Regions from separate parts of the Paenibacillus sp. KN14-4R genome, predicted to be linked through region 3. Evidence: predicted binding sites of a transcription regulator. Region 3 holds the regulator's gene; each other region holds the start of a gene.
The links. The regulator Rex, encoded in region 3, represses fermentation and respiration genes when NADH is low (regulators of the CRP and FNR family bind a similar motif). The targets are predictions, from matches to a motif close to TTGTGAAATATTTCACAA.

Region 1: a site for Rex is predicted at 3,719-3,736, ahead of ACSBOP_RS00375 (AtpZ/AtpI family protein). Genes of this name have one in related genera too.
Region 2: a site for Rex is predicted at 1,264-1,281, ahead of adhE (bifunctional acetaldehyde-CoA/alcohol dehydrogenase). Genes of this name have one in related genera too.
Region 4: a site for Rex is predicted at 3,424-3,441, ahead of ACSBOP_RS20415 (cytochrome ubiquinol oxidase subunit I). Genes of this name have one in related genera too.

What each region holds. Positions count from the first base shown of each region.
Region 1 is NZ_CP197466.1:73,754-78,387, reverse strand. Features, by position in the region: gene atpA (F0F1 ATP synthase subunit alpha) at 1-813, opposite strand, end outside; gene ACSBOP_RS00400 (F0F1 ATP synthase subunit delta) at 830-1,375, opposite strand; gene atpF (F0F1 ATP synthase subunit B) at 1,372-1,857, opposite strand; gene atpE (F0F1 ATP synthase subunit C) at 1,951-2,166, opposite strand; gene atpB (F0F1 ATP synthase subunit A) at 2,260-3,054, opposite strand; gene ACSBOP_RS00380 (ATP synthase subunit I) at 3,095-3,466, opposite strand; gene ACSBOP_RS00375 (AtpZ/AtpI family protein) at 3,459-3,692, opposite strand; gene wecB (non-hydrolyzing UDP-N-acetylglucosamine 2-epimerase) at 3,886-4,634, opposite strand, start outside.
Region 2 is NZ_CP197466.1:1,496,935-1,501,568, forward strand. Features, by position in the region: gene ACSBOP_RS06975 (AAA family ATPase) at 1-1,170, shown strand, start outside; gene adhE (bifunctional acetaldehyde-CoA/alcohol dehydrogenase) at 1,493-4,108, shown strand; gene ACSBOP_RS06985 (hypothetical protein) at 4,355-4,634, shown strand, end outside.
Region 3 is NZ_CP197466.1:2,794,216-2,798,849, forward strand. Features, by position in the region: gene ACSBOP_RS13540 (amidohydrolase) at 1-455, opposite strand, end outside; gene ACSBOP_RS13545 (DUF47 domain-containing protein) at 655-1,275, shown strand; gene ACSBOP_RS13550 (anion permease) at 1,299-2,306, shown strand; gene ACSBOP_RS13555 (redox-sensing transcriptional repressor Rex) at 2,385-3,008, opposite strand; gene dinG (ATP-dependent DNA helicase DinG) at 3,008-4,634, opposite strand, start outside.
Region 4 is NZ_CP197466.1:4,166,717-4,171,350, forward strand. Features, by position in the region: gene cydD (thiol reductant ABC exporter subunit CydD) at 1-848, opposite strand, end outside; gene cydB (cytochrome d ubiquinol oxidase subunit II) at 848-1,864, opposite strand; gene ACSBOP_RS20415 (cytochrome ubiquinol oxidase subunit I) at 1,858-3,261, opposite strand; gene ACSBOP_RS20420 (MFS transporter) at 3,686-4,634, shown strand, end outside.

The DNA.
Region 1 (4,634 bases), 1.7 Mb from region 3:
ACGATAAGCAGAAGCTTGCTTCGTCAAATCATCATAGATGATTAGAACGTGCTCGCCTTTGTACATGAAGTACTCAGCCATCGCAACACCTGCATATGGAGACAAGAACAACAACGGAGCAGGCTCCGAAGCACTTGCTGTAACAACGATTGTGTAATCCAATGCACCGTGACGGCGCAATGTTTCAACTACGTTAACAACAGTGGATTGTTTTTGTCCGATAGCGACATAAATACATTTTACGCCGTTACCTTTTTGGTTGATGATCGTATCGATTGCGATCGCCGTTTTACCTGTTTGGCGGTCACCAATGATAAGCTCACGTTGTCCACGACCGATTGGTACCATGGAGTCAATCGCTTTGATACCTGTTTGCATCGGCTCATGTACGGATTTACGCGCCATAACGCCTGGTGCTGGTGATTCAATTGGACGTGTTTGTGTCGTCTCGATTGGACCTTTACCGTCAAGCGGTTGTCCAAGTGGATTTACAACACGACCTAAAAGCTCTTCACCTACAGGAACTTGCATGATCTTGCCAGTACGTCTAACTTGGTCGCCTTCACGGATATCCGTGTAAGGTCCCATAATTACGATACCGACGTTATTTTCTTCTAAGTTAAGCGCCATCCCTACTACGCCGTTGGAGAACTCAAGAAGCTCTCCAGACATCACGTTCTCTAGACCGTGTGCGCGAGCAATACCGTCACCCACTTGAATTACGGTACCTACGTCTACGACTTGCAGGTCAGACTTGTAGTTTTCAATTTGCTGTTTAATCAGCGTGCTGATTTCATCAGGTCTGATACTCAACGAACCTCACCCCTATCTACAATGCTTGAGACTTCAATGATTTCTGTAATCGATTCAGCTTGCCAGAAAGGCTGCCATCATATAGACGATCGCCAATTCGCACCTGAATACCGCCGAGCAGTTCCGGTTTAATCACAGATTGTACATGAACGGTTTTACCCGTGATTCTGCTAAATTGATCTGCAATTTCTTGCTCTTGCGCTGCTGTAATTACAAATGGTGTGTAGACAGTTGCATTCGCACGTCCAAGCGCATCATTTGCGATTTTTACATAGTCCACAAGCATGGAGTTAAGAATTTCTTCTCTTCCTCTTGTCACCAAAAGTTGTAATGTGTTTAGTACCACTTCAGATACTTTTCCTTCAAAAACAGCTGCTAATAGAGCTGTTTTCTTCGTAACATCAATATTTGGCTGCGATAGAATTTGCATAAATTCTTTGTTTTGCTGAAAAGATTCAACAACTGCTTCGAGTTCATCTTGAACTTGAGCAATAATGCCTTTATCTTTGGCGACTTCAAACAGTGCGCGCGCGTATCGTTTTGCTACCACGATGTCACTCATTGAACTCCCCCTACCTCACTCAGGTATTGGTTAACAAGATTTTGCTGAGCTTCAGCATCCACTTGTTTTTCAATGATTTTCGCAGCGATTGCCACGGACATTGAACCAACTTCTGAACGCAGTGCAGCGATTGCCTTACTTTTCTCACGTTCGATATCACGAACCGCTTCTTCTTTCAAACGTGCAGTCTCCGCTTTCGCTTGAGCAATAATGTCTTCTGCTTGACGAGAAGCTGTCAATTTCGATTGCTCGATAATGTCATAAGCTTCTTTCTTCGCTGCTTGAAGAGCTTGTCTTTGATCATTGATCAAAGTCTCAGCATCTTTACGATTTTGGTCTGCATTAGCCAATTGATCGGCAACTAACGTACGACGTTGTTCCATCACACCCATAAGTGGAGCGAGTGCGTAACGATGTAACAGAAAATATAATATTCCGAATGCCAAGATGGCAATTATTGAATTTTCCCATGTAAAACTCATTCGAGTCACTCCCTTCTGAGGGGTATCTACTTTCAAAATTCACAAAATGAAGGCGCGGATGGCTTAGGCCTTCCCCGCCAAACCTTCAATAAATTACTTCACGAAATAGAACAACAATGCGAATACTACGGAAATAATTGGAATCGCCTCTACTAGACCTACCCCGATAAACATTGTAGTTTGAAGAGCACCTTTAAGCTCAGGTTGACGAGAAATACCCTCAACTGTTTTACTTACGATCAAACCGTTACCAATACCTGCTCCTAGTGCGGACAAACCAATTGCGATTGCTGCTGCGATCATATTCATATCCATCGTTATAACTTCCTCCCTTAAATACATGAAATTAATTTTTTTATACTCACCCTAGCGCCGCTGACATTCGGGAAAAGCTTCAATACATTAATGTGCGTGTGCTTCGTCGTGATCATCGTGCGATTCTAAGATCTGGCCGATATAAACCATCGTCAACATCACGAATACGAAAGCTTGAATTGCGCCTACGAAAATACTGAAAGCCTGCCATACGACCATCGGTACGATACCTGCATAGCCTGCCATAATAATCGTAGCGATTAGGACTTCCCCGGCGAAAATGTTACCGAATAGACGCATACCAAGCGTTAAAAGCTTGGAGAACTGCTCGATAATATTAATCGGTAAGAAGAACCAGTAAGGTTGGAAATAGTGCTTCACATACGCTTTGGTATTACGTGTAAGACCTAGATAGTGAACCATTACGATTACCATCAAAGCAAGACCCATCGAGAAGAACGCATCTGCAGTTGGTGATTTCCACCATGCGATTGCAATATGCTTGCCAGCTGCGTGCATCGTTTCATACTTTTCAGGGGAAATGATGTCATAACCGAATAACGATACAGGACCATGTGCTTCAGTTACGAGCGTTAGTGGCAATCCTAGCATATTACTTACGAAGATGAATAAAATCAAAGCAACTCCTAAAGATAAGAAGGCCTTTCCTTTCTTCATATCCATTGCGCTTCCAATAATTCCTTGAACGAATTCAATGACCCATTCCATGAAATTTTGCATTCTACTTGGTTTATCGACAGATAAGTTGCGAACAGCAATCCTAGCTATCACAAGTATAATAATCATGGTAACGATCATAGGTACGATGACGGAAATGTCCAAGTGAAACCCATTGATATTCAATATCGGTGATTCATGCATTAGTTGTTTTCACCCCTTTCCGTGGAGGTTTGTAAATCACTCACTTGCGCCTAGATTGAATAAAACCCAATAAAAGCGATAAGAATTGCACGAAAATTAAACTAACCATAGTACTTACAATATCAACATGAGGTGATTTAATCGCAATCATGATAGCCAAGAGTGCTAAAGCAGCCCTTGTCATAAACCCAAGATTAATTCGTTTCCTTACGCCATCTAGTACGACGGAGGATACCTGACCAATTTTCCAAGCCATGTATCGCGCGTTAATCAGTGATACGACTGTACCAAGTATGACTCCAGCTACATACGGGCGATAATCAGGAAACAGCGCCCAGCCTAAAAAGCATGCTGACAAGAAAAAGAGCGTGTATCTCTGGACGCGCCAAAGATGAGCGTGGAATTCATCCATTAGAGCCTCCTGTAACCTTGCGAAGTATGATGATGATGCTCACAATTCCGACTATGAGACCCAGAACGACTCCAAGCACAATCCATATCGGCTGACCGCCAGCAGATTGACTCATCAAACTGCCAAGCCAATAGCCTGCACCCATACATGCGACCAAATCGATCCCAAGGGCACTGACCATCCCAACGGCCTTCCACGGATTACTATCGGAATGAGGTGATTTCATCTCATTCACGCTCCTAAACACATATTGTGTGACATACATCACATTAGCCCACATTCATTTTATCTAACGCAACTTCGCATTGTCAATTGATATTAAATCGCTTACTTTTTGAGAAAAACGCCGGAAACCCGCTCTAGATCAGCGTTTTTGGCACTTTACTAATACTGCCTAGAATACTTGTCCGAAAACTTTGTCATAATATGTTCAAATTATTGGGCTGAAAAGGTGCAGGACGATCGGATTGTAAGCCAAAGTGGTTCAAAATACCCTGGACAATACGCTCACTTGCATGGCCATCTCCATAAGGATTTGCAGACTTGCTCATCTTCTCATAGGCTGCTGGATTCGTTAATAATTCACAAGCTTCCTTATAGATCAGCTCCGAATCAGAACCCACAAGCTTCAGTGTGCCCGCAGCAATTCCTTCTGGACGTTCCGTTGTATCACGAAGCACAAGTACCGGCACGCCGAACGATGGTGCTTCTTCTTGTATGCCACCAGAATCCGTGAGGATCATGTACGCATGCGGATATATATTATGGACTTCTTGCGCATCTAGCGGCTCAATGAGCTTAATGCGAGGGTGATTACCTAGCATCGCATGAGCAGGCTCCCTTACTGCCGGGCTTAAATGAACGGGATAAACGATCGCAATATCTTCAAATTCGTCGGCTAAGCGTCTTACTGCTTCAAAAATACGACGATGCGGCTCACCTTGCGACTCACGACGGTGCGCTGTCATCAAAATCAGCTTCTTACCCTCTGCCCAATCCAGTACAGGATGCGTAAAGTCTTCTTTTAACGTATATTGGAACACATCTGTGACGGTATTACCCGTTATATAGATCGTATTCTCCGATTTATTCTCTTTTCGCAAATTGTCTGCTGACCAATCCGTTGGTGCAAAATGAAGATCAGCTAGCACACCAGTCAATTGACGGT
Region 2 (4,634 bases), 1.3 Mb from region 3:
GAAGGTGAGCGCCTTCGCGGTGAAACCGAATCGCTCAGCCGAGACATCCTGCTGCTGCGCACGCAGGCTGAGAGCGCCGCGCAGCGAGCCGCGGCGAAGAACCAGGCGCTGCGCGCCCGCTTCGGCGATGCCCCCGTGCCGGGGCTCATCGCCGAATCTACCGCAGCGCTCGAAGCGCTGCGGATGCGCGCGCGCGAGGCCGCCGCAGCGCATGAGCGCACGCGCGACGCACACGCGCATGCGCAGCAGCGGCACTCTGCCGCTGCTGAGGGCAGCGCGGCGGCGAGCCGCGGCCGCGCCGAGACCGAGCGCCGGCTGCGCGAGGCGCTCCAGGCGGCCGCCTTTGCCACAGGCGAGGCGGCGATGGCTGCGCTGCTCGCGAGCGATGTGGCTCGCGAGTGGACAGCTCGCGTGCAGGCGCACCGCGAGCGGGCGACTGCCCTGCGTGCGGCACACGCAGGGGTAAGCGCTAAGCGGCGCGGACGTTCCGTCGCCGCTGAAGAGTGGACACGCGCTCAGTCCGAGCGCGTGGATGCCCAGGAGCGCCTGGAAGCGGCGCTCCAAGCTACTGCGCGAGCGGAGCAGACACTCGCCACGTTAATGGAGAAGCACGCGAGATGGAGCGTGCTTCAGACCAAGCGTGACGAACTGGAGCAGCATCGTGGCAGGCTTCTTAAGCTGCAAAGTACACTAAAGGCGAATGCTTTTGTCGAGTTTTTGGCAGAGGAACAATTGCTCGGCGTCTCACGACTTGCATCCGAGCGCCTCAGTCAGCTGACAAGACGTCGTTATGCACTTGAAGTCGATTCAGGCGGTGGTTTTATCATTCGAGATGATGCCAATGGAGGAGTTAGACGACCAGTTACAACCTTATCTGGCGGCGAAACCTTCTTGACATCGCTGGCTCTAGCACTTGCCTTATCTGCGCAAATTCAGCTTAAAGGACAGTACCCGCTTGAATTCTTTTTCCTAGATGAAGGATTCGGAACATTAGATGGCGACCTGCTGGATACGGTCATCACCGCACTTGAGCAGCTGCATATGGATAAACTCGCGGTCGGTGTCATTTCCCATGTGCCAGAACTTCGCGCAAGATTATCTCGCAAGCTCATCGTGCATCCACCAGAGCCATCTGGACATGGGACACGCATTGAACTGGAACAGGGTTAAGTAACCGAACGTTCCCCAAAAGACTGACCTTCGCATCTTGCAACAGGTGTAAAGGCAGTCTTTTTTTATAAAGAGAATAAGCTGTTCACAACTTTGTGATATTTTTCACGTAATAAGTGATTTTTTTCACATGCAATAAAACTTGCTATCGCATATAATATAGACATGAGGTGAACAGTATTACTTATCACATCATCAGAACAAGGGATATGTACTTGATCTTGACAGAGATTTGATCGAGTTTTTCAGTTAAAAAGAAATGATACCTCGTTCTAATAGGGCAAGCATTTCTTAAATAGAGATTTAATTGGAGGGGAAGCAAATGGCTAAAACAGAAACAGAAAAAGAAATCAAAAAGCCAGTTACCGCACAAGACCAAGTAAATGAATTAGTGAAAAAAGCGAAGGTTGCATTGGATCAATTTATGTCAATGAATCAAGAACAGATCGATCTCATCGTTCATGAGATGGCCCTCGCAGGTGTTGACCAGCATATGGTACTTGCTAAATTGGCTCACCAAGAAACAGGCAGAGGCGTTTATGAAGATAAAATAATTAAGAACATGTTTGCAACAGAATACATTTACCATAGCATCAAGAACGATAAAACAGTTGGAGTAATTGAAGATAACTCATATGGTAATTTTCAAAGAATTGCAGAACCTATAGGTATAGTTGCAGGGGTTACACCTGTAACGAATCCAACATCCACAACGATGTTTAAATCATTAATTGCGATCAAGACTCGTAACCCAATCATCTTCGCATTCCATCCATCTGCACAAAAAAGCTCTGCGGAGGCTGCGCGTGTCTTACTAGAGGCTGCGGTCAAACATGGAGCACCAGAAAATTGCATACAATGGATCGAACTTCCATCTATTGAAGCAACAAATGCACTAATGAATCACCTTGATGTATCCCTTGTACTTGCAACTGGTGGTTCAGGGATGGTAAAGGCTGCATATTCCACGGGTAAACCTGCACTTGGCGTAGGTCCTGGTAACGTTCCTTGCTTTATCGAGAAAACAGCGAATATTCAACAAGCTGTTACTGATCTTATTTTATCCAAAACATTCGATAACGGTATGATTTGTGCTTCTGAACAAGCTGTTATTATTGAAAAACCAATCTATGATCAAGTGAAAAAGCTCCTTATTGAAAAAGGCTGCTACTTTACAAATAAAGCGGAAACAGAAAAATTAACAAAGCTTGCGATAAACCCTGATAAATGTGCAGTAAATCCAGACATCGTAGGACAACCAGCTGCTAAAATTGCTGCTCTTGCTGGTATTGAAGTACCGGAAGATACAAAAATTTTGATCGCTGAAATTGAGGGTGTTGGACGTGATTTCCCACTATCTGCTGAGAAATTATCTCCAATCCTAGCTTGTTATAAAGTAAATTCGGCTGAAGAAGGCATTGAGCGTGCTGCACAAATCGTTCGATTTGGCGGTATGGGACACTCATCTGCTATTCACTCCCAAGATCAAGAGGTTATAGCAGCGTTCGGTAAACGTCTACAAACAGGCCGTATCATTGTGAACTCTCCTTCTACACAAGGTGCAATTGGCGACCTATACAATACGAACCTACCTTCCTTGACACTTGGCTGTGGTTCATATGGACGTAACTCCACAACTTCTAACGTGACGGCGGTGAATCTGATTAACGTAAAAAGAGTGGCACATCGTACAGTAAATATGCAATGGTTCAAAATTCCTTCTAAGGTATACTTTGAAAAAGGATCAACGCAATATCTAGCTAAAATGCAGGATATTTCTCGGGTAATGATCGTAACCGATGAAGTCATGGTCAAGCTTGGGTATGTGGAAAAAGTAGAACACTGGTTGCGCCAACGTCAAGTTCCGGTTGCAATAGAAGTATTCTCCGCTGTTGAAGCTGATCCATCAGTTGACACTGTTGAAAGAGGAACTGCACTCATGAATGAGTTCAAACCCGATTGCATTATTGCGCTGGGCGGAGGTTCACCAATGGATGCGGCTAAAGCAATGTGGTTGTTCTACGAATATCCAGATGCAAACTTTAGCGATTTGAAACAAAAATTCTTAGATATCCGCAAACGTGTCTATCAATACCCACGCTTAGGTAAGAAGACGAAATTTGTTGCGATCCCTACAACATCAGGCACGGGTTCTGAAGTTACATCCTTTGCCGTTATCACAGATAAGAGCGAAGGAAATAATACAAAGTATCCGCTTGCTGATTATGAATTAACACCAGACGTAGCGATTATCGATCCTGAGTTTGTGTACTCCCTGCCTAAGACATCTGTTGCAGATACCGGTATGGATGTTCTGACACATGCGATCGAAGCTTATGTATCTGTCATGGCAAGTGATTATACCGATGGTCTTGCGATTAAAGCGATCCAATTGGTGTTCGAACATCTTGAGAACTCTTATAAAACGGCTTGTCCGATTGCCCGTGAGAAAATGCATAATGCATCCACACTTGCAGGTATGGCCTTCGCTAACGCGTTCCTTGGCATTAACCACTCCTTGGCACACAAGTGGGGCGGACAATACCATACCGCACATGGACGCACAAATGCCATTTTAATGCCACATGTTATCCGTTATAATGCGAAAAAACCAACGAAATTTGCTTCATTCCCGAAATACAGCCATTTCGTTGCAGACCAACGCTATGCGGAAATCGCAAGAATTTTGGGACTTCCAGCTCGTACAACAGAAGAGGGTGTCAACTCCTTAGTGCAGGCTATTCGTGACATGAATAAGAGATTGAACATCCCTGAAAGCTTCCAAGCACTTGGTTTTGATGCAAAAGACTTCGAATCCAAGGTCGACTATCTAGCGGATCGTGCATTCGAAGATCAATGTACAACAGCGAATCCTAAAATGCCACTTGTAAGCGAACTTGCCGACGTCTACCGCGACGCTTTTTACGGTAGATTTTAATCAAAAGCAATCCGAATATATATAATTCCTTCTCTCTTTTCTGCTATAAGCCGTGCAAAGTAATTTGCGCGGCTTTTTTGCGCATGTATGACGATCTAAAGGAATTAGATCCCTCGTAGTCTCCAAATTGCTTTGTCCTGTTGTTTTTGTTACTGTATTGTTACGCTTTTTAAAGGCACATTTTCTACAATGAATACAATTCTTGGCTTGCAAACATTCATAACCTTGAAGGAGGACGCGTAACGAATGCGTAAAATATCTCTTAGTTTCGTCCTGCTCGCAATATCGCTTTTATTTAGCGGATGCAGCTTTCAGACATTCCCGACTGAACTGCTTCGTGCACCCAAAATGACCTCCGATCTTAACCAAATTCGCGAAGCGGTTTCTTACTATATGCCCTCAGGTGCTAGGTTATTAATCCCATCGCGGCATCGGACCTTAGAATCCTCCATTCAAGAAGTTGATTTGGACGGTGACGGAGTAGATGAAGCCGTTGCCTTTTATAAGATTGAAAAATCTCAGCTCG
Region 3 (4,634 bases):
CATAAGCCAATTACACCACGAGTCAAGCAGCCTCTTATTCCTGATTGTTCCACAGCTTGCGCAACTTGGTCCATATGATCATACATATCAACAAAAGTTGTCGTGCCACCCTTCAACATCTCAAGTATGGATAGGGAAGTGCCCCAATGGACATCCTTAGAAGTAAATTTAGCTTCCATTGGCCACATCTTCTCTTGCAGCCACACCTGTAAAGCTAAATCATCGCCGTATCCACGTAACAGTGACATAGCAGCATGCCCATGTGTGTTTACAAGACCTGGCATGTATAGTTTGTTCTTTCCAGATATTACTTCATCATATTGTTCAAGTGGCTCTGGGATATCCTCACCTAGATAAGTAATAAGGTTATTTTCAATCACCATACAGCCTTTGACAATTGGGTTTATTGGATTGGATGTCACAAAAATGCCATCAATTACAATTTTTTTATCCATATTATTCAAATCCTTTACTACAATTTGGTTACTTCATTTAACTGTACATCTTCAAAAATAGAAAATCAAGAAATCGCCGTTGCTTTCCTTTGGTTTATTGTGATATTTTATAGTCTGTGAGTTGGAGAGATTTTTCTACATAAAGAGACAAAACACTGTGACGCACACTTTTTATTTTATGAAGGAGGTTCTTGAGACCATGCTGTTTACAAGAAAAGGTGAGGTTGATTTTCTCAACCTGCTAATTAAGGCCGCGGAGAATAATCTTGATGCTGCACATGTATTTCGTAAAGCGATGATGGGTGAAGCCCCACCATCTGATTTTTTCCCCCAGCTTAAAGAATTAGAAAACAACGGTGATAGCATTACTCACGAAATTTTCAAAGGATTAAATAAAGTTTTCATTACACCTATTGATCGTGAGGACATTCTCGAACTTGCTTCAAAACTTGATGATGTTGTCGATGGGATCGAAGCATCACTCGCTCGTTTTGACTACTTGGGAGTCTCCACTACGGATAAATATATGCAAGACTTCTCAGCGGTCATCGTATCTTCCTGCCAACATATGTTGGATGCTTTCAAATTGCTTGGCCGCAAGAAATATTTACAAATTACAGAACATACCGTACAAATCAATTCCCTTGAGAATGAAGGGGACAAGCTGATGCGTGAAGGTATACGTCAAATTTTCCAAAACAAAAAAGATCCATATGAGGATTTTAAGTTGAAGGAGATCTACGAGCGCCTTGAACAAACGACGGACGCATGTGAAGATGTAGCCAATATTCTTGAAAGTGTTGTGCTTCGCTACTCCTAGGAGAGCGAGTTCGGAGGGAATTCATGGACCATAACTTATTGGTACTTATCATTATCGTCGCTCTTTCCTTATTATTTGACTTTATTAATGGATTTCACGATACGGCCAATGCGATTGCCACATCGTTATCCACTAAAGCGTTAACTCCCCGAGTTGCGATTCTATACGCAGCTTCGCTTAATTTCGTCGGAGCGATTATTTTCTCCGGTGTAGCTAAGACGATCGGTGGGTCGATCGCGGATCCTTTTACAGTAGAAAATGGACACTACATCATTATCGCAACATTGATCTCAGCGATTTTGTGGAATCTACTTACATGGTACTTCGGAATTCCTTCCTCCTCTTCTCATACGTTAATCGGCTCTCTAGCGGGTGCGGTTATCGCAGGAGCAGGATTTGGCGCTGTGAACTTTGAAGGTTTTAAAAAAATCATTATGATTCTACTTTTATCACCAATTATTGCCTTTGTAGCAGGTTACATTATTATGACCTTACTCAAATACATCATTATTTGGACAGGCAATGCATCGCGTACACGTATGAATCGTGTGTTTCGCACTTTTCAGATTATTTCCGCAGGTTTATTGTCATTCTCGCACGGCGGAAACGATGCACAAAAAGCAATGGGTATTATCGTGTTTGGTCTAGTGTCAACAGGCTATGCAACCGATTTGGAAGTTCCGCTATGGGTTAAAATCGGAGCAGGACTTGCAATCGGTCTAGGTACATCCATTGGTGGTTGGAGAATTATCAAAACGGTTTCCAACAAGCTGATCAAGATTGAACCGATTAACGGATTTGCTTCTGACTTAACATCATTTGCTGTTATTCAGACTTCAACATTATTAAATATGCCACTATCCACAACACAAGTCATTACATCGTCTATCATCGGAACGGGGAGTGTTATCCGATTCCATGAAGTGAAGTGGGCAACCGTTATCAAGATGATTATGACATGGCTCATTACCATCCCGATCTCAATGATATTCGCGTTTATTATATACAAAATCATGTTCGGTTGGTTATAACTCATACAAAAGCCCCTCAATCGTTCCTACCCGGAACAATTTGAGGGGCTTTTTTTATTCACTTGTACTTTAGCATCCTTAATCCAAGAAATACGCCAAGCTCTGTAATTCCGTTGTAAAGTCTGCATTGTGTACCCGGATGTGGGATGGAACCTTAATATTAATCGGTGCAAAATTTAATATGGCGTCAATACCTGCATCTACAAACATATTGGCAACATTTTGCGCTTCATGTGAAGGAACTGTAATAATTCCAATTCGAATATCGTTCTCTTTAACTGATGAATCAAGCGCTTCCATCGGCTCTACAGGTAAATTGTTAATGTTGCTACCTACTTTATCAGCAGATGCATCGAATACAGCTACAATTTTCATTGTATCTTTAAGGAACGCATTATAATTGCAAAGAGCGCGGCCTAAGTTACCTGCCCCTACAAGTGCGACTGCAATGTGACGATCTAACTTCAAGATCTGACGAATTTTTTCAATTAAAAAGAGAACATCATAGCCGATCCCTTTTTTTCCAAATTCCCCAAAATAAGCTAAATCCTTGCGGATTTGCGCAGGGTTCAAATCAAGCTTTTGTCCTAAATCATGGGATGAAACTGTCAATACATTATTTTTCGCCAATTCATTCAGAAAACGCAAGTAAATCGGAAGTCTGCGTACAACAGCATCAGATATTTTCAATACTGATTTCATTAGATATTTTCTCCCATCCATTGTTGAATTCTCGGCACAATCTGGGACGTAGACATCGACTCAATTTTAGGACCAGGCAAAGAATACAGGAAGTTTTTTCCATACTGCGTGTCGATAACTCGTGTGTCATAAATGATTACGACTCCCTTATCACTGGAAGTTCGTATCAATCGACCAAAACCTTGTTTGAAACGAATGACAGCCTGCGGCACAGAAAATTTCATAAACGGATTTTTATTTTGCTTCTTCAAGTTTTCGCATTTTGCCTCTACCACTGGATGACTAGGGGGTTGGAACGGCAGTCTAACGATCGCTAAACAGGTTAACGCATCGCCAGGAATGTCAACTCCTTCCCAGAATGAGCTTGTACCGAGTAGAACATTTGCTTTGCCTTCTTGAAACAGACGTGTGAGCTTACTGCGGTTACCACTGTCAACTCCTTGACCAAGGACACCGATACCGTGAGGCTTAAGCAACTCTTTTAATTCACCGTGCACTTGCTTTAACATTCGATTCGATGTAAACAAAACAAGCATACGCCCTTGAGTTGCAAGCGCGACTTCGGCTAACGAGTGAACGAGCTTCTCAGTAAACAGAACTTCTCCTGCTCGGCCCTTAATAGCTGGAAAATCACGTGGAACACAGACAAGCGCTTGTTGGCGATATTGAAAGGGTGAAGGCAGTTGAACAGACTTCAACACATCCTCCTCCACATCAGGAGAAAATCCCAGCTGCTCACTAACATATTGAAAAGACTTATCAACTGTTAACGTTGCAGAAGTCATAACAATACTTTCTTTCTTCTCAAAAAGATTTTCTTGTAACAGCTTGCTCACATCAGTTGGTACACAATTCAAAAGAACGGAACTTTTTTTAGCAAACAAGCCCGCTTCTAACCAGTATACCGAATTTTTGTCCTTTTGGTGCATGAAAAATCTTACGTTTTCGCGACAATGTCCAAGATCTTTGATACAACCATTCATATCTGTTAAAAAACTTTGCAAATCATACTCATCTTCATGGTCTTTAAAGTCATTCATCAGCTTCTCAGCACTTTTAATAAGCTGACCCAGCTCTTGATATACATTGTCTTCTAAAGGCATCAATTCTGCCCATACCTGCGGCAGTTCTTCCTGTTTAATCCGAAGTACATACTGCCCTAATTCATTCTGGCCAGGATCACTTGAACCCGTAGAGACAACTTCATATAACTTATCACAAAGTACATCCCAATGCTCTCTAACCGCCATAACATGCTCGTACATTCGATCTAGTGTCTGGCACCACAATTCTGCACGATCATCGCCGTGATGCTTCCCAAGCTTACTCCGTAACGTTGCAAAATGTCCACTACGAGCATCTTTGTACATCCACTGCAGACTGTTTAAAAGTGTTAAATAATGAAGTTCCTTACCCATGTGTCTGCTCGCCACTTCTTCCAAATGATGTGACTCATCGACAATTAATTGCTCATAACCAGGTAAAATACGATGCTCCGCATTTAAATCCGTGAACAGCATGGAATGATTCGTAATTAGCAGATCAGCAGTATTCGCCTCATTACGTGCACGATGATAGAAGCATTTACGGAACCACGGACATTGACGATTCAAACAAGAATCTGCA
Region 4 (4,634 bases), 1.4 Mb from region 3:
AAATACTCCGGCGCTAGAATCAGAATCGTCAGTCCAGTCATTAGCGTCATATTACCGTTAACGAGGCGCAGGCCCAGACTCACCGCCACTGAAGCCACAGACAACATCGTAAAGAAATCGAGCGCGAATGAGGATAAAAAGGCAACTTTTAGCGTTCGCATCGTTGCTGAGCGGTAGCTGTCACTTACTTTCCCAATCGTCTTACTATGGTTGCGACTCTGCCCAAGAAACTTCAAAGTCTCAAGCCCACGAAGCGAGTCGACAAAATGGTTCGACAGCTTCCGATACGACTCCCACTGCTCATTCATTTGCTTCTTCGCAGCTAGACCGACTAAGATCATGAACACAATCAAGATTGGCATGGCAAGCGTCAGAATGACACCCGCCGTCACATCCTGCATATAGATATACGCCAGAATAAGTACAGGTGTAACTGAAGTGCTGATCATACGCGGGATGATCAACTCCAAATACGTTCGGAACTTGGTCACACCTTCCAGTACGAGGGTCACCAAATTACCCGTTCCAGCTGTCTGTGCAAACCGAGGTCCAAGATGGAACAATTTCTCCATCAACTTCTTACGTAAAGAAATCCCAGTTACCTCTGCAAAGCGATAAGCGATTTTTTGCTGCAGATTACCCATAACCTGACGTATAAAAAAAGCGAGCATAAACAGAGCAATTGTGCCCGTCTGCTCGCTTAATGACTCCCCAGCAAAAAGGGCGGATAATGCATCCGCCAACCATTTTGCCTGAAAAAGTATAGAAAAGCTTTGCACGAGAATGATGATCGTGATGAGGAAGAGGATCGGTTTGATCCCTTTATATCCGAGCAAGTTTCTACCCATTAGTACTCCATATGCTCCTTCTCATTAATCCGTTTATGGAAAACGAAGTAACTCCAAATCTGATACCCCAGCACGAACGGGAGCAGCGTTAACGCCACAATCGTCATCACTTTGAGCGAGTATGCCCCTGAAGCTGCATTTGTAATCGTTAAGCTAAACAAAGGATCAATCGAACTAATCATAAGTCGTGGGAACAAGCCCACAAAGATCGAAGCTGTCGCAAGAACAATAATGGCTCCTGTCATCCCGAACGCCCAACCATCACGTTTTTTCGACATGAATACACCAGTTAAGATATACACGATAACACCTAGGATACCAATTGCCGTTAGAATACCGCCTCGAGCTTCGAACACGTCCGTCATGAAGTACGTCATCACAACGAATGTCACAAGTAGGGCAGCGAGCGGTAAGAGTAATCTTTTAGCCATAACACGTGCCCGCTCTTGTAATTCTCCCACTGTTCGTAGAGTTGTAAACATCAAACCATGCACCAAGCATAGAACCGTCACCGTAAGGCCGCCTACAACCGTGTACGCATTAACAACATCGAATAGTCCTGCTTGCATATTCATATTCTGATCGATTGGAAGCCCTTGAATTAGACAAGCGAATACGACACCGAATAAGAACGGAGGAAGTGAACTTCCGAAGAAAATCACCCAATCCCATGTATTTTTCCAACTATCTGCTGATACCTTACCTCTAAATTCAAACGCAACACCGCGTCCAATTAATGCAAGTAGAACGAATACAAGTGGAACATAGAAACCGCTGAATAACGTTGCATACCAATGCGGGAAAGCCGCGAACATAGCCCCACCCGCTGTAATTAACCATACTTCATTCGCATCCCAGAAAGGACCGATTGAATTAATTAACACGCGACGCTGACCGTCTGTTCGAGCAAGCAGCTTCGTCGCCATCCCAACACCAAAGTCGAATCCTTCTAGGAAGAAGAAGCCAACGAATAATACAGCGACCAGAATAAACCACAATTCAGGTAATGTTAGCATGATTGAGGTTCCTCCTTATCGAATGGATCGTTAGATTGCTTGTGATCTTTTTGATGATGTCCATCCGGACCCTTCTTAATCTCACGTAGGAATAAATACACAAGGACAATGCCTAGAACCGTATAAATCAGTGTAAAAGCAATGAATGAGAATAACATCGAGCCTGCGCTCACATTTGGAGAAATCGAATCGGCTGTCTTCATTAGTCCAAATACCGTCCAAGGCTGACGACCAATCTCAGTCATGATCCAACCCGCCGTGTTCCCGATAAATGGTAGTGAGATAGACCAGATCATTAGACGCCAGTACCAATTGTTGTTTTGATCCAGCTTTTTACGCCATGCCAGATAAGCCCCATACATACTGAGTAAAATCATCGCGCATCCCGCTACGATCATAATACGGAAACTCCAGAAAGTTGTACGTACAGGTGGAATGTAATTTCCTGGTCCATATTTCTGTTCATATTCGGCTTGAAGTGTCTTCATCCCTTTAACCTGACCGGAGAACTCTCCATAGGATAGGAAACTCAGCAAGTAAGGAACTTTAAGTGATACCGAATTTTGCTGCTTATGGGGATCGATTGCTGCGAATACGGTCCAAGGTGCCGGATCCTCACTATCTTCCCATAGACCTTCACTTGCTGCCATTTTCATTGGCTGTGTATGAATCAAGTATTCCGCTTGTTTATGACCGAAAAGTGCAACTGAAATCGATGAAATCAGTGCAATAATGATTGCAATTTTAAAAGATTTTTTGAAAAACGTTACTTGTTGTTTCTTCAGCAATTTCCAAGCACTAATACCTGCAATCAGGAAAGCACCTGTTAAGAATGCGCCGAACACCGTATGCGGGAATTCCCACCACAGTTGACCATTACCAATTAAGGCAAAAAAGTCATTCATCTCTGCTCGACCATTATTCATCTCAAAGCCAACAGGTCTTTGCATGAACGAGTTCGCAGCTAGAATCCAGAACGCGGATATAATTGTTCCAATGGATACGAGCCAGATGCACATCAAATGCAATTTTTTCGATAAACGCTCCCAACCGAATATCCATAAACCAAGGAATGTTGATTCCAGGAAAAATGCTAATAAAGCTTCAACCGCTAGTGGTGCACCGAAAACGTCACCGACAAATCGCGAGTAATCCGACCAGTTCATACCGAACTGGAACTCTTGCAGAATGCCCGTTACAACACCGACCGCAAAGTTAATGAGGAAAAAATGCCCCCAGAACTTCGCCAATTTCTTGTACTTTTCATCCCCTTTAATGACATACATCGTTTCCATCAACGCAATTAGTAACGCAAGACCAATTGAGATGGGTACGAAGATAAAGTGGAAAATGGTCGTTGATGCGAATTGAAGACGTGATATTAAAATCGGATCCATGGTTCCCTTCCCTCTTTCTCTCATAATTTCAGCACATGATCTAAAGGTGATACATTTTAGCTGACAACCCCATATTTTTCAGTGATTTAAGTTATTGTCGATTACGGGTTGTGTGCTGCTTGCCCGGTAATACAGAGAATATTTTAATAAGAAAAAATCCCCTTGTGATACTTTTAACAAATAAACCGGATTTTTATTGTGACAAAAGTCACAAAGTATATCAAGTGGAGGATATTAAACATTAATTTTCAGCTGTTTGTCACAATATATAAAAATACTGGAAGTTTTAGCGTCAATTACTAGCTTCATAGACGGATTTAAAAAGCGCCTTCTTCTCTCATAATTTGGGCTTGCGATATCGATCAAATAAGGTTACCATTACGGTGGTAACCTTTTAAGGTAAAGAAGGAGTGTTCAAAAAAATATGGATCGTCGTGTATATATGCTGGCTATCGCAGCCTTTGTTGTAGGAACGGTAGAATTAATTATCGGAGGAACGCTGGATTTAATTGCAGCGGATTTGAATGTATCGGTTAGTGCGGCGGGGCAGCTCATCACCGTATTCTCGGTTGCTTTTGCGATTGCTGCACCCATTCTATTCGCCATCACAACCCGAATCGAACGTAAAAAGCTGCTTATTTTCACATTAGGTGCTTTTTGCTTGGGGAATGTGCTGGCATTCTTGAGCCCTAATTACAATATGTTGATGGTATCGAGAATCGTCTCTGCGGCAAGTGGCTCCCTGCTCGTCGTCTTATGTGTCACCGTTGCCTCACAAATTGTTCAGACCGCCTATCGCGCCCGCGCGATCGGAACCATTTATATGGGAATCAGCGGTTCACTCGTGCTCGGCGTACCACTTGGACTTGTGCTGAGTAACGCCTACGACTGGCGTGCTCCGTTCCTTTTAGTTGCAATTCTAACGCTCGTTGTCATGGTCGGTATTCATTTCTTGCTTGCGCCGATTCCGGTTAAGCCAACAGCAATCCCCTTGTGGAAACAGCTGGGAACACTTAAAAACCGTAAAATCTTAACTGCACAATTGACTTCCTTGCTATTTTTGACTGGGCATTTGACACTTTACGCGTATTTAACGCCTTACTTAATCACAACCTTGCATCTTGATGCGTCTTGGATCACGATTGTCTACTTCATCTTCGGCTTATCGGCAGTTGCTGGTGGTGGATTCGGGGGATGGTTGGTCGATAAATGGGGCTCTACGAAAAGTATTGTGGTCATTATTTCCGCATTCTTAGTCGCCATTTGTGTGCTGCCGCTCGTTACGAACTCCCTGTATGTATTCTTAGTCGTCATGGTACTCTGGGGTGGTTTAAGCTGGGCAATCACACCTGCTATTCAGAACTACTTAATTG